Regions from separate parts of the Acetobacterium sp. MES1 genome, predicted to be linked through region 2. Evidence: riboswitches for the same ligand, from Rfam matches in the RefSeq annotation. Region 2 holds a riboswitch; the other holds the start of a gene.
The links. A riboswitch is a leader RNA that binds a small molecule or an ion and turns the genes downstream of it on or off. The one in region 2 is predicted to bind thiamine pyrophosphate.
Positions count from the first base shown of each region.

Region 1: it holds a riboswitch for thiamine pyrophosphate, as region 2 does, so the genes downstream of both, thiC (phosphomethylpyrimidine synthase ThiC) here and thiM (hydroxyethylthiazole kinase) in region 2, are expected to answer to the same signal.

Region 1 is NZ_MJUY01000009.1:50,692-57,875, forward strand. Features, by position in the region: gene BI182_RS02835 (HD domain-containing phosphohydrolase) at 1-2,002, opposite strand, end outside; TPP riboswitch at 2,438-2,534, shown strand; gene thiC (phosphomethylpyrimidine synthase ThiC) at 2,642-3,934, shown strand; gene BI182_RS02845 (SPM autocatalytic domain-containing protein) at 4,057-5,193, shown strand; gene BI182_RS02850 (sensor domain-containing diguanylate cyclase) at 5,312-6,739, shown strand; gene BI182_RS02855 (GNAT family N-acetyltransferase) at 6,786-7,184, opposite strand, start outside.
Region 2 is NZ_MJUY01000013.1:420,922-428,105, forward strand. Features, by position in the region: gene rsxE (electron transport complex subunit RsxE) at 1-464, shown strand, start outside; gene BI182_RS05925 (electron transport complex protein RnfA) at 464-1,042, shown strand; gene rnfB (RnfABCDGE type electron transport complex subunit B) at 1,056-1,865, shown strand; TPP riboswitch at 2,101-2,211, shown strand; gene thiM (hydroxyethylthiazole kinase) at 2,472-3,296, shown strand; gene thiE (thiamine phosphate synthase) at 3,283-3,921, shown strand; gene BI182_RS05945 (HAD family hydrolase) at 3,927-4,571, shown strand; gene thiD (bifunctional hydroxymethylpyrimidine kinase/phosphomethylpyrimidine kinase) at 4,568-5,374, shown strand; gene BI182_RS05955 (diguanylate cyclase) at 5,473-7,184, opposite strand, start outside.

The sequences.
Region 1 (7,184 bases), on a different contig from region 2:
GATCCTTGCGGAGATTTAAACGGCTGCCCAGGGCCTTGCTCAACTGGGTAATCCGCATGGTATGGGCTTCGGTTTCGGTGCTTTTTTCATGGAGGGTGCGGGCCAGAGATCGGATTGTGGCATTCCGGGAACTGCTGCTTTCCATCAGCTTATTACGATACATCCGATTTTCAGCCAGATTCAACACATCTTCCGGCCTTTTCAGATCCACATTGCTTTCTGCATAACCCATGGCTAAACTGACATTTAAGTGAAAATCCCGAATTTTATCCGTTTCATCCGTAATCTCCCGGATCAGCTGACAGACGCCTTCCTGGTCAATGTCCTTAAGTAAAATAACAAACTCATCACCTGGCCATCGGGAAATAAAATCGGTGGGTCGACAGATCCGCCTTAGCACATTACTCACTGCCACCATGACCTGATCCCCCTCCTGATGACCAAAGGCATCGTTGGTCAGCTTGAGACCGTTGATATCACACATGATAATAAAATAGTGGGGATTTTGTTGCTGACTGAGAACCTCAAACTGTTTTTTCATGTAAGCCCGGTTTTTGAGCCGAGTCAGGGGATCTGAATAACTCAAAAAGAGAATTTCTTCCTCATTGATCTTTCTTCTGGTGATATCCGACAGGGTACTGATAAAACGAATCGGCTCATTGTTCTGATCACGCTGAACCACCTTACCACGATGGGACACCCAGATCACGCCATAATGCTCCGACATTACCCGGTATTCTCCTTCAAAGTAGTCCACCTTACCACTGAGCATATCCATAAAACTGCTTTCCAACCGGTTTTTGCAATCCCCATGTATTTTTAAAAAATAATCCTCATAAAGCTGACGGCCATCTTTCCCCCGATAGCCGATTAACCGCTTCCACTCAGGGCTGATATACGCTTCTTTTTTTTGCAGCCAGACATCCAGATACCCGTCATTGGTGGCTTCCATAATCAGACGATAGCGTTCATCCATCATTTTAATCTGCTGATTCGCCTGATCAATTTCCTGAAGCATCTGATTGGTGGAAACCGCCAGGGTTTTAAGCTCGTCCTGCCCTTCCATGCTGATCGATAGGGAAGTATCCCGTTTTATCCCCACTTCTTTGGTAAAGGCGATCAGTTTTTCGATTCTTTTTAAAAAATAGCGATTCACAATTAAATAATCAATACCCAGCACCAGTAACAATAAGACAACAAAACTGACCATAAAGAGGTTAAATTGGTGCTTGACAAAGCTGTAGTTTTCTTCCATCCGGGAAATCGTCATGACCAGATTTTCTTCGCCACTGCCATCCGGGAAGAGCCGACTGGCGGTGAGATAGGGTTTGCCATCAAATTCTCTTTTGCTAATTTGATTTTTGAGAATGGTGGCCGCCGCTTCTGCTTCTCTCAATTCCACATTGACGCCTGTTAAGGATTCAATGTAAGCCGTCATTTCGTCATCAAAGGTTCTGACCATCACCAGACTACCATTACTGACCGCATTATGATTGGAATTGTTCACCCGCCCGGTGGCGATCAAATAGGGCTGTCCTTCCAGTATCATCAAATGCGTTGTGACATCTGCATTATCCGTCAACAGTCCGGTATAAAAGTTATTCCGGGTAATTTTTTCAATCAGGGCCGCCGTCTGTTCTGCAGTCAGGTCAAAATCGTCAGCGCCAACCACCACACCGCTTTGGTTGACAAAGAGCATCATGTTTAAATCAAGGTTTTCCATGGTCTCGTCATTCAGATTGACGGTCACGTAATCCGGATTATGATCATTGATAAAATTATAGGTATCGTCCCAATAGGCCCAATCCTTTAAAATGCTATTAAAGTTTTCTTTTTCGTTGTCAATAATCGTCTCAACCATTTCAAAATCTTTATCCATCTGATTTTTCTGGGCATTGTCAACATAACCGTAAAAAACCCAATAAAAAATTCCGTAGGTTACCCCCAGAAGCACTGCAGCACTGCAAAGGGCGATTATAATTATTTTATATTTCAATTTCATCTGACACCATCTCGGTCTTCTTCTTTGACCCGTTTTTATTTGTCAATCGTTTTCATTTTATCAGCAACGGTGATTTGTTCAAAATCAACACTCACGTTATTCATTGATTTCTTTCTGACACATCCGACAATTATTAAACGTTAGCATTGCCATTTTCTGATTGTATCCGTATACCGGCGCTTTTATCCTTAAAATCGATCCTTAACCTTATCATAACAATAATCAAACAAAAATGACAGTCCCTATTTGTAAATTCCACTGCAATTTTTGACCTGATCCCCGGACTATAAACAGGCCTTTGGGGACACCCGATAAAAATGCACTTATGGCCGTGCTGTTGGTATAGTCCCCCTGGGGGCACTTATTTCGAACCAACCCGATCGACTCTTACATCTTGACATTTTCATTTTCCATGATATAATGCTGACAATTAAATATTTTTTGCGGGGGGACTTATTGTTGAGAAGGTTAAAACCTGACCCTTTGAACCTGTTAGTTAATACTAACGTAGGGAGGCAAGGCGTTTTAGCTTAATTTCTAATACGTACGTTTGGTGCTTTCCTATTGTGGAAGGCACTTTTTTATTACCCCAGATTTTAAATCAGAAAGGAAACGCTTGTGAAAAATTACCAAACCCAAATGGAGGCGGCAAAAAAGGGGATTATCACCCCGGAAATGAAAACCGTGGCCCAAAAAGAAGGCCTTGATGTGACCAAACTGATGGCTTTGGTCGCCTGTGGCCAGGTTGCCATCCCGGCCAATGTCCGACATCTCACCCTGTCGCCGGAAGGCATCGGTACTGGTCTGAAAACCAAAATCAATGTCAACCTGGGGGTCTCGGGGGATTGTAACGATTATAGTCTGGAGCTGGAAAAGGTCAAACTATCCCTGAAATTTGGGGCCGAAGCGATTATGGATTTAAGTAATTATGGAAAAACCAATACCTTTAGAAAGCAGCTGCTTGAACTGTCGCCGGCAATGATCGGTACGGTTCCGATGTATGATGCCATCGGCTACCTGGAAAAAGATCTGCAGGCGATTACCGCCCAGGATTTCATGCGGGTGGTTCGGGCCCACGCCGAAGAAGGGGTGGACTTTATGACCATCCACGCCGGAATCAATAAGCGGGCGGTGGAAGCCTTTAAGCGGTCGGGTCGACGCACCAATATTGTCTCCCGGGGTGGCTCACTGATCTTTGCCTGGATGGAAATGACCGGCAACGAAAATCCCTTTTATGAATATTACGACGAGTTTTTAGAAATCCTCCGGGAGTTTGATGTCACCATCAGCTTGGGGGATGCCCTGCGCCCGGGCTGTATTGACGACAGCTCTGATGCTTCCCAGCTCAGCGAACTGATTGAACTGGGTCATCTGACCAAACGGGCCTGGGCTAAAGACGTTCAGGTAATGGTTGAAGGCCCGGGCCATATGGGCATCAACGAGATTGCCGCCAATATGGTTATTCAAAAAAGGCTGTGTCACAATGCCCCCTTCTATGTCCTCGGTCCGCTGGTCACCGATGTGGCTCCAGGCTATGATCATATTACCGCCGCCATTGGCGGTGCCATCGCTGCTGCCAACGGCGCCGATTTTCTTTGTTATGTGACGCCAGCCGAACATTTACGGTTGCCCGATATCAATGACGTCAAGGACGGTATCATCGCAACCAAGATTGCCGCTCATGCCGCCGACATTGCCAAAGGCATTCCCCAGGCCCGGGACTGGGATAATATAATGTCCGATGCCCGACGCCAGATTGACTGGGAAACCATGTTTGAGCTGGCCATTGATGGCGAAAAAGCCCAGGCTTATTATGAAAGCACCCCCACCGAAGAAAAACATAGCTGCTCAATGTGCGGGAAAATGTGTGCGGTGCGCACCACCAATATGATTCTGGATGGTCAAACCGTGTCCCTGCACGCTGAGAATTAATCAACTTTATTCGTTTTTTGATCAATTTTAGCTTATCTTTTTTCTTAATCAGCCGATATCCATGTTAGCGGATTGCGTCTATTTCTGGCGTAATCATTTCGTAAAAACATGGAGGTGGATTTATGAAAATCGAAAGTTCAAACGTTACAATGGCCAGCCAAAGCAGTTATAAGGAAGCCACCAAAACGGTCGAATCCTTGCGTAGCTGGGATGCTCAGGGCAACTCTAAAACGACAACCACAACCATTTCTTCAGCAAAGGGAATGGATACCCTTGAAATATCAGAAGCGGCTAAAAATCTGCAGTTAAACAACCCGGCGCCACTATCGGCGGCCCCAGCCGAAGAGGAGGAAACCTCCTCCCTGACCAGTAAGGAAGAACAACAGCTGACCCTGCTAAAACGGATGATTGAGGCACTGACCAAGAAAAAAATCAGATTTGTGGTGCCCAAAAAAGCCACTCTGGAAGACCCGAAAATGAGTCAGGCGATCCAAAGTGCCTATTCCACCCGGAGTTCACTGCTGAGTGCTGCCGCCGGATGGGCTCAGGGTTTAGCCGGTGCACAACCCCGCAACAGCGTTCCTGCCAGTGGTGGCTTTGAATACCATCAGAGTGTCACCCACTATGAAGCCCAGAGCACGTCATTTCAGGCCCAGGCAGCCGTCACAACTGCCGATGGCCGACAGATCAATATCGATCTGCAATTAAATCTCAGTCGGGAATTCATCTCCCAGTCCAATCTGGATATCAAAGCTGGCAATGAACCCGTTCAAGTCGACCCGCTGGTCATCAATTTCGGAACTGGCAGTGCCTCACTCTCTGAGCAAAAATATGCCTTTGATATTGATGCCAACGGCAGCCTCGACCAAATTTCTTTTGTCGGTCCCGGCAGCGGCTTTCTGGCCCTGGATCTCAATGAAGACGGCACTATTAATGACGGCAGCGAACTCTTCGGGCCGCAAAGCGGCAACGGTTTTGACGATCTGGCTAAGTACGATACCGATGGCAATAACTGGATCGATGAAAATGATGCTATTTATGACAAATTGCAAATCTGGTCCAAAGATGCTGCTGGTAAAGATGTTTTGATGGCTCTGGGCCAAAAAGGGATCGGTGCCATTTATCTGGGTAACGTCAATACCAGCTTTGCCCTTAAAGGCGCCAACAATCAGACTAACGGCCAACTCCAGCGCACCGGGATCTATTTAAACGAAAATGGTTCGGCCGGAACCATCCAGCATATCGATCTGACGATCTGACACCTGCGATGAATCAGATAATGGCCAGACCCAATCAAAAGAGGTTTTGTTAATTATGATTGACAAAACCTCTTTTTAATGTTAAAAATTGAAATAAAACGAATCTGACGAGGCCATTATGAAACAACGTAATAAAGTCGGACTGCTCATCTCACTGATTATCCTCGTTGGTATCGTGGCGATTGTATTCTTCAGCTTTACCACCTACAGCAAAATTATTAAAGATGATGTACTGAATATTTCCAAACTCACCTCCACCAATATTTATTCAGAAATCAATAACGAACTGACTAAACCGATTTTTGTCAGCCTGACCATGGCTAATGACAGCTTTGTCAAACAGTGGCTGGCCCAGGAAGACCCGCAACGCAATCCGGAAATCATTGATTATCTGGAAGGTATCCGAAGCAAATATAATTATCATTCAGTCTTTCTGATTTCTGCCCAATCGCTGAATTATTTTCATTACAACGGCTTGTTTAAAACCATTTCACCCCAGGATGACCATGATCAATGGTACTATGATTTTATCAATCAGGATAAGCTGTATGTCTTGGACGTGGATCAGGATCAGGTCGATAACCAGCGCTTAACCATCTTTATCAATTGCAAAATCCTTGACGAACAGGGCAACTTGATGGGGGTGGCCGGGGTTGGCATTGAAATGACCTATGTTCAGGAACTGCTGGAAAATTTTGAACGGGACTATGATTTGGAAGCCTTTCTGGTTGATGAAACGGGTTTGATCCAGGCCCACACCAATCCCAATCTGATTGAAAATCAAAACATCAACGATCTCGACATCTATGCCGCTATCGGACCCGATCTCTATAATAAAGCGGATGCCATCAACGTCTTTAACGACGACAACTTATATAATCAGCAATACATCATCAGCCATTATATTGAAGAGCTGGACTGGACGCTGATTGTCCGAAAAGATACCTCGGAACTGGCCCAGTCTTTTAATCAGCAATTGTATTATGATCTCTTTGTTGTCATCCTGGTGCTGACCTCGGTGCTGATTATTGTTCAGCGGATTATCAAAAAAAATGACCAGCAAATGAAGAAGCTGGCCTTGCTCGATAATCTGGGTATCCTCTCCAATCGCAAGGATTTTGATCAGCATTTAACAGCCACCCTGGCCCAAAGCGATGAGACCCGGGGTGCCTGGTCCGTTTTCTTAATGGATCTGGATCATTTTAAAGACGTTAACGATACCTACGGCCATTTACAGGGGGACAAGATTTTAATCCATGTGATGAACCTGTGCAAGTCCGCCCTCAGTGATCATCTGATCACCCGTTGGGGTGGTGACGAATTCAGCGGCATCATTTACCTTGCTGGGGTTTTGGCGGCTGAAAAAATGGAGGCGTTGCGGTTTGAAATTGTCAATGATCCCATGCTTTCCGAATTCAATATCACCGTCAGCATCGGAATAACCCAGGCGATCGATATTGATACCGAAGATACCATCCTCCGTCGCGCCGATAAAGCCCTTTATGAGTCCAAAAGTAGTGGCAAAAACCAGGTGATGCTGCTCTAAAAATAACGATAAAAGGATGAATCAGGCGATTCATCCTTTTTATTTGTTACGTTTTGATAATCTTGTAGATTTGGGTAAAGACCTGCTTTTTAAATGTCTCAAAACCGGCTGCTGTGAGGGGGGTTGGATAGGTCATCAGCTTCAGCGGAATTTTTTTACTCATATCGCCCCGATAAACTGGCTGGTCATAACCATATTGAGATAAATGAAAGCCCAGCCGCAAATAGAAATGAATGCGTCTTAAATTGGTTTCTGTTTTTTCATCTTCCACTTCAATGACCACCGGTTTTTCCGCCTGGGATAAGAACGCCCGCATCATCCCAGAACCGATGCCACCACCCCGAAGACTGGAATCCACCGCAAAATGTTCCACAAAAATACGGGTTCCCAAATCCCACCGGGCAATAAAACCCAGCATTTGATCCGCTTCGTTTTGCGAAATTAG
Region 2 (7,184 bases):
TGGTAGTCTCACTGACTCGAAAGCTGGTCAACCCCAAAGTTCGGGTACCGGTGTATATTACCTCGATTGCCACCATCGTTACGCTGGTGCAGCTGTTGCTCCAGGCCTTTGCGCCGGAGCTTTACAAGGCCCTGGGGATTTATTTGGCGCTTATTGTGGTGTTTGCCATTATTCTGGCCCGGGCCGAAGTGTTTGCATCGAAGAACTCGGTGATCCCGTCGTTTTTTGATGGCCTGGGAATGGGGGCCGGTTTTACCCTGGCGCTGCTGCTGATTGGCTGCATCCGGGAACTGTTGGGGGCCGGGTCGATTTTTGGGATCCCGGTGATTGGTGATTGGTATGATCCGGCCTTAATTATGATTTTACCAGCTGGTGGTTTTATCTTAATTGGTTATCTGGTGGGTGGTTTTAAAATGCTGACTGAATATATGGAAAAAGCAGAAGCAAAAAAGGGTGACCGATAATGGAATACGTAACTTTATTTATTAGTGCAGTAATTGTTAATAATTTTGTCTTAACAAAATTTCTGGGATTATGTATCTTTTTTGGCGTCTCAAAAAACTTAAGTGCGTCGATTGGGATGGGGATGGCGGTCACTTCGGTGATGACGCTGAGTTCAATGCTGGCCTGGGTGGTATACAATTTTGTGCTGGTACCACTGAATCTGACCTTTATGACAACAGCGGTGTTTGTCTTGCTGATTGCCAGCTTTGTTCAGTTGCTGGAAATGGTTATTAAAAAACAGGCGCCAGCCCTTTATAATATGTGGGGCATTTATCTGCTCCTGATTGCCACCAACTGCGTTGTTTTGGCGGTGCCGCTGCTTAATGCCGAATCCAGTTTTTCGTTCTTAAAAAGTGTCGTTTATGCAGTCGGTTCGGGCCTGGGTTTTGCCCTGGCGATTATTTTAATGGCCAGCTTAAGAGAAAAACTGCGGCTGGCCGATGTCCCCAAACCACTGGAAGGACTGGGCATTGCCTTTATTCTGGCGGGGATGCTGGCCCTGGCGTTTACCGGTTTTTCCGGGATGATCACATTGTAGAGGAGTGACAGAGATGGAAACAGCATTATTAGTTGTCATTGTGATGTCTGCAATCGGATTGATTTTCGGTCTGATTCTGGCATTTGCCGACAAAAAATTCTCAATTGAGGTGAATCCGCTGATTCACGTTGTCGATGACATTTTGCCCAAAGGTCAGTGTGGTAGCTGCGGTTATGCTGGCTGTCTGGCTTATGCCGAGGCCGTGGTGTTAAACCCGGAGGTGACCCCCAATTTATGTATCCCCGGGAAAAAGCCAGTGGCTGATTTGGTGGCGGAATTAACCGGAAAGTCGGCGCCGGAAATTGAACCGCAGATTGCCCAGGTGCGCTGTAAAAATACCATTACCCATGCCATCAAAAAATACAATTATGCTGGGGTGGAAGATTGCATTGCCGCCAGCCTGATTCAGGGTGGACCCAAGGGCTGCAAATATGGGTGCGTTGGTTTCGGGACCTGTGTTCATAGTTGTCCTTTTGGGGCGATGACCATGGGTACGGATCATCTGCCGTTGGTGGATAAAAAGAAGTGTACCGGTTGTGGCAAGTGTGCCACGGTTTGTCCCAAGGCGATTATTCACATGACGGCCATCGGGGCTCCGGTGGCGGTGCTCTGTAATTCCCGGGACAAGGGCGTAATTGCCCGCAAACTGTGTTCGGTGGATTGTCTGGGCTGTGGACTGTGTACAAAAAGCTGTCTGTACGATGCCATCACAGTTGAAAATAATCTGGCGGTGGTTAATCCGAAAATATGTCTGGAAAAATGCAGCAATCCAACTTGCCTTGAAAAATGTCCAACCGGAGCAATTTATGATTTGAGACAGTAAAAGCTGCAAAAAAAAACAGCCGGTCCGAATGACCGTGCTGTTTTTTTATATTAGGAATGAAAAGAAAAAGAGGAGATGTTTATCTCTAGTGTTTATCTTAGGCCTTGAACCTTTAGCCAAACTTTGAAAGAGGTTAAGTTTAAGTTAAATTAAGAATTGAATGGCCGATTCAAACAGTCGAATCAGATGGGAACCCCGTTGACAAAAATCCGGTGATATGATAACCTTTATCACAATTAAAGAGTTGGGGAGCTTATGCATTTAGGCTGAGAGGAAGTAAATCGCTGCTTCGACCCATGTACCTGATACGGATAATGCCGGCGTAGGGAATTTATGTCAAACTGCTGTGCATTCGTGTACAGTTTTTTTTGTTTAAATCAGGATCGCTACGATCAGGAAACTGATTTAATTAATACTTCATTGCAAAAGTTCCGTGAGCTTTGGGCCCAGTTTCGCGCGAAACAATTTCTACACTGTACGGCGGACAGTTCGATGAACTGTTCGCCTACACGTTACGAAATTGTTTGTGGAAACTGCACCCAAAGCAATGATTGTTCGATGTTTTTTATTCTCACAAAAACCTAATGAATAGAAAGAGGTAAGCTTATGTTTGAAAAAATCCTTAAAAATGTCAGGAATCAGCCGCCGCTGGTTCATTCTATCACCAACTATGTGACAGTGAACGACTGCGCCAACATCGTGTTGGCCTGCGGAGGGGCTCCGATTATGGCTGACGATATCAATGAGGTCGAAGAAATTATTGCCATTTGCAATGCCCTGGTCATTAATATCGGCACCCTTAACGAACGGACGGTGGCATCAATGATTAAGGCCGGGAAAGAAGCCAACCGTCTCGGTCGGCCGGTAATTCTCGATCCGGTCGGTGCCGGGGCTTCGACACTGCGAACAGAGACCGTCTTTAAGCTGTTAAAGGAAGTGCAGTTTAGCGTGATCCGGGGCAATGTCTCGGAAATCAAAACCATCGCTTCAGGCAGTGGCAGAACCAAAGGGGTCGATGCCGATATCAGCGATGCCATCACTGAAGATAATCTGGACGGGATGGTCGCTTTTGTCAAAGCCCTCAGCCAAAAAAACGGGGCGGTTATTGCCATCACCGGCGCCATCGACATTGTCGCCGACAGCCAGAAAGCCCTGGTGATTCGCAACGGTCATCCGATGATGTCCCGGATTACCGGCACCGGTTGTATGCTGACCACAGTCATTGGCAGTTATTGTGGCGCCAATCCCGATGATCTGCTGCAGGCTACCGCCGCCGCCGTCAGTTGCCTGGGCTTGTGCGGTGAGCTGGCCTTTGCCAGGGTTGAGGCCGATCAGGCCGGAACGGCATCCTTTCGTACCTATCTGATCGATGCCATGAGCCGAATGGATGCCCAAACATTAGCAGGAGGAATAAAGATTGAAACTCGATAAGCAGACCATGCGGCTATATGCCGTTACCGATCGCAGTTGGCTGGGTGATCAAACCCTGGTTCAGCAGGTGGAAGAAACCTTAAAAGGTGGGGCTACCTTTATTCAGCTGCGGGAAAAGGAGCTGGAAGCTGAGGACTTTATCCGGGAAGCCCGGGTCATTAAAAAACTGACCGATGCCTACAAAATTCCCTTTGTTATTAATGATGCCGTTGAGGTGGCTCTGGCGGTGGATGCTGACGGGGTACATGTCGGCCAGGACGATATGGATGCCGGAGAGCTTCGAAAACGGATCGGGGATAAAATCATCGGTGTTTCGGCGGATACGGTGGAGCTGGCATTAAAAGCCGAAGCCGATGGTGCCGACTATATCGGGGTTGGGGCCATCTATGCCACGGATACCAAAACCGATGCCACGGTGGTGGCCTTTGAAACGATTGCGGCGATCTGTCAGGCAGTATCGATTCCGGTGGTGGCCATCGGGGGTCTCAACGAAACCAATATTCATCGCTTAGCTGGTACGGGGGTGGACGGGGTTGCCCTGGTATCGGCGATTTTTTCAAAAGCCGATATTTGCAAAGCAACCCGGGAACTTCGACAATTATCTGAGGCGATGACCAGGGCATGAATCAGGTGAGTATAAACACGGAGGGGATCATCTTTGATCTGGACGGCACCTTGATTGACTCGATGTCGGCCTGGGAAAACATTGGCAGTGATTTTTTAAGAAAACATGGGATTGTTCCCCCGGATGATTTAAATGAGACCATCAAAATCATGAGTTTTGCCGAATCGGCCCGGTATTTTATTGAAGTTTATGGGATCGCCATGACCGAAGAACAGGTGGGGGATGAAATTAATGGGATGATCCGGGATAATTATGCCACACACATCGAACTAAAGCCCTTTGTCCGGGAAGTGCTGAATCAGTATTTTAATCAAGGCATCAAAATGGGAATTTTAACCGCTACTCACAAGTCCTTGACAGAACTGATTTTAGAGCGCTTTGGTCTGCTGAATCATTTTGATTTTATTCTGACGTCCGGGATGACTGGTTTACCCAAAAGTCAGCCGGAGATTTACCATCGGGCGGTGTCCCAGCTACAAATACCGGCCCAGCAGATTACCATTTTTGAAGATGCCCTGTATTGTATCCGGGCGGCCAGAGCGACCGGCTGCCAGCTGGTGGGGGTTTATGATGAAGCCTCCAAAAATGATTGGAATGAGATCCAGAAGCTTTCGGATTTGAGTATTATGAGTTTTAAGGAGTTGCTGTGAGAAAAAAAGTCTTATCCATTGCCGGTTCGGATTGCAGCGGTGGCGCTGGCATCCAGGCTGATATCAAAACAATCATGGCTCATGGTAGCTATGCGATGACGGCAATCACCGTGTTGACCGCCCAAAATACCACCGGAGTCTATGGGATCGCCGAAGTGGCCAGTGAATTTGTCGAACAACAACTGGATTGTATCTTTACTGATATTTTTCCGGATGCCGTTAAAATTGGAATGGTTTATCGTGCCGAAATCATCGGAAGTATTGCCAGAAAACTAACGCAACATCAGGCCAGAAATGTTGTTCTTGATCCGGTGATGGTGGCCACCAGTGGGGGAAAACTGTTGAGTAATGATGCCATTGAAGCATTAAAAACCGAGCTGATGCCGCTGGCGGATCTCATCACGCCGAATATTCCCGAGGCCCAATGCTTATGTGGCTTTGACATTCGCTCAAAAGCCGAGATGGTTAGCGCCGCAAAAAAAATTGCCACAATCTACGCTGGTAACATTCTGATCAAGGGTGGTCATCTGGTTGAGTCCGCTGATGATTTTTTGTTGCTTCAGAATGGTGATCAACGAGCTGAAATCTGGTTGCCTGGGGAAAGAATAAAGAATCCCAATTCTCACGGCACCGGTTGCACCCTTTCCACGGCAATTGCCTGTAATCTGGCCGCTGGCGAGGACTTAGAAGAGGCCGTAAAAAAAGCCAAAGACTATGTCTCCGGAGCACTGGCGGCCAACCTCGATTTGGGAGCAGGCAGCGGCCCTCTGGATCATGGTTTTTGGATGATTTGGGAGCCGTAAAAAAATCCCGGCGCTTTTTTTCAAAACCATCTGCAAATAAATAAAAGCCGATTACTTAGCCATCTTGATGCGTTGTTTGATGGTAAGTTATTGGCTTTTTATGCTTTTGGCCATTCTTTCTTAAGCACTTTTTCGACAAAAGTCCGGGCCAGCTGTTCGTCAAATTGCTGACCGGCGCATTTTTTAATTTCGATGATCGCCTCTTCATCAGTCAAGGCCCGGCAATAAGGCCGCTCGGTGGTCATTGTGCAGTAGGCATCGGCAATGGCAATGATCCGACCCTGTAAGGTTATTTCATTGGCTTTCAGACCTTTGGGATAGCCCTTACCATCCCAGCGCTCATGGTGCTCCAGCACAAATTTGGCAATTTCAGCCAATTCAGTGACGGAACGGAGAATGTGGTAGCCGATTTCAGGGTGGCGCTTGATTTCAGCCCATTCGGCATCGCTGAGTTTTTCAGACTTGTTTAAAATGGCAGCGTCGATGGCAATTTCGCCAATATCATGACGCAATCCAGCCAGGCCGAGCTGATTGAGCGCTTCTGTTTCCAAGCCCAGTTCTCGGCCAATGGCCTGGCAGTAATCACAGACTAATTGGGAATGAATCACTTCCTGGTGGTTCCGTTCGTAAATGGAATTGACAATTAATTCGATGGTGGCTTTTTTAATACTGGGACTGATAGTCAGTTTATGTTGATACATGGCATCTTCGGCGCGTTTAAAAACATCGGTCAGGTCGTCATGAGGATCGGTTTTAATGGCAAAGCCCATCGAAACAGATAGGATGATGTTGTCAATTCGGACCTTGCTGATCGCAGCATTGAGTCGCTTAACAATATTTTCGACACTGTTGCGGTCAGTTTTTGAAAAGAGGATCACAAACTCATCGCCGCCCACCCGTGAGGCAATTTCATCGTGGCGGCATTCACTTTTTAAGATCTGGGCAAATTCTTTTAAAATCTTGTCCCCCATTTGGTGGCCATAGGCATCATTAATCAGCTTGAGCCCGTTGACATCTGCCATAATCAGGGCAATTGGCAGGTTTCGCAGGGTATCCAGACGGAGGAGCTCTTCTTCATAAAAACGACGATTGTAGAGTCCGGTTAACTGATCATGATAGCTTAAATAAAGCACTTTTTCTTCGGCTTTTTTGCGTTTGTCAATATTGCGGCTGACTCCCACCAACTCAATATCACCACTGGCATGGTAGCGGTATTTGGTGGAAACCTCAACCCAGATCAGGCGGCCATTTTTGCAGGGCTGCTGGATTTCAATCAGGTAGGTATTGGGAGCTTTGGGGTTGGCAATAAAGGTTTGGACATTTTTTTTGAGGTTTGCCCGAACCCGCTGTAGGGAATCGGCCGTCATCGAGTCGGCCAGATTTTCGGCCATCGCTTCTTCGGGCGTGAGACCCCGCAACTGAAAAATTGAGGGGCTCATGTAGGTAAATGTGTTATGGGTAAGATTGAAAAGCCAAATAACATCAGAGGCAAATTCAGTCAGGAAACGGTATTTTTCTTCGCTTTTAATCAGGGCCAGTTCAGCTTTCTTCCGTTCAGTGATATCGTTAATAATGCTGATGATGTGAGGGGTGTTGTTCATGATGATAATTTTAGCAGAAACGGAACAGATGCGGATATCATTATTTTTGGTGCGAAAATTCAATTCGTAGTCATCAACAGACTGATTGTCGGTGATGGCTTTGAGCAGCTTTTCCCGATCGGCGGGCTGTTCGTAAAGATTCAGCTCCAATAAACTCTTGTTTTCAACTTCTTCCCGGGAGAAGTCAGTAAAATTTAAAAAGCCAAGAT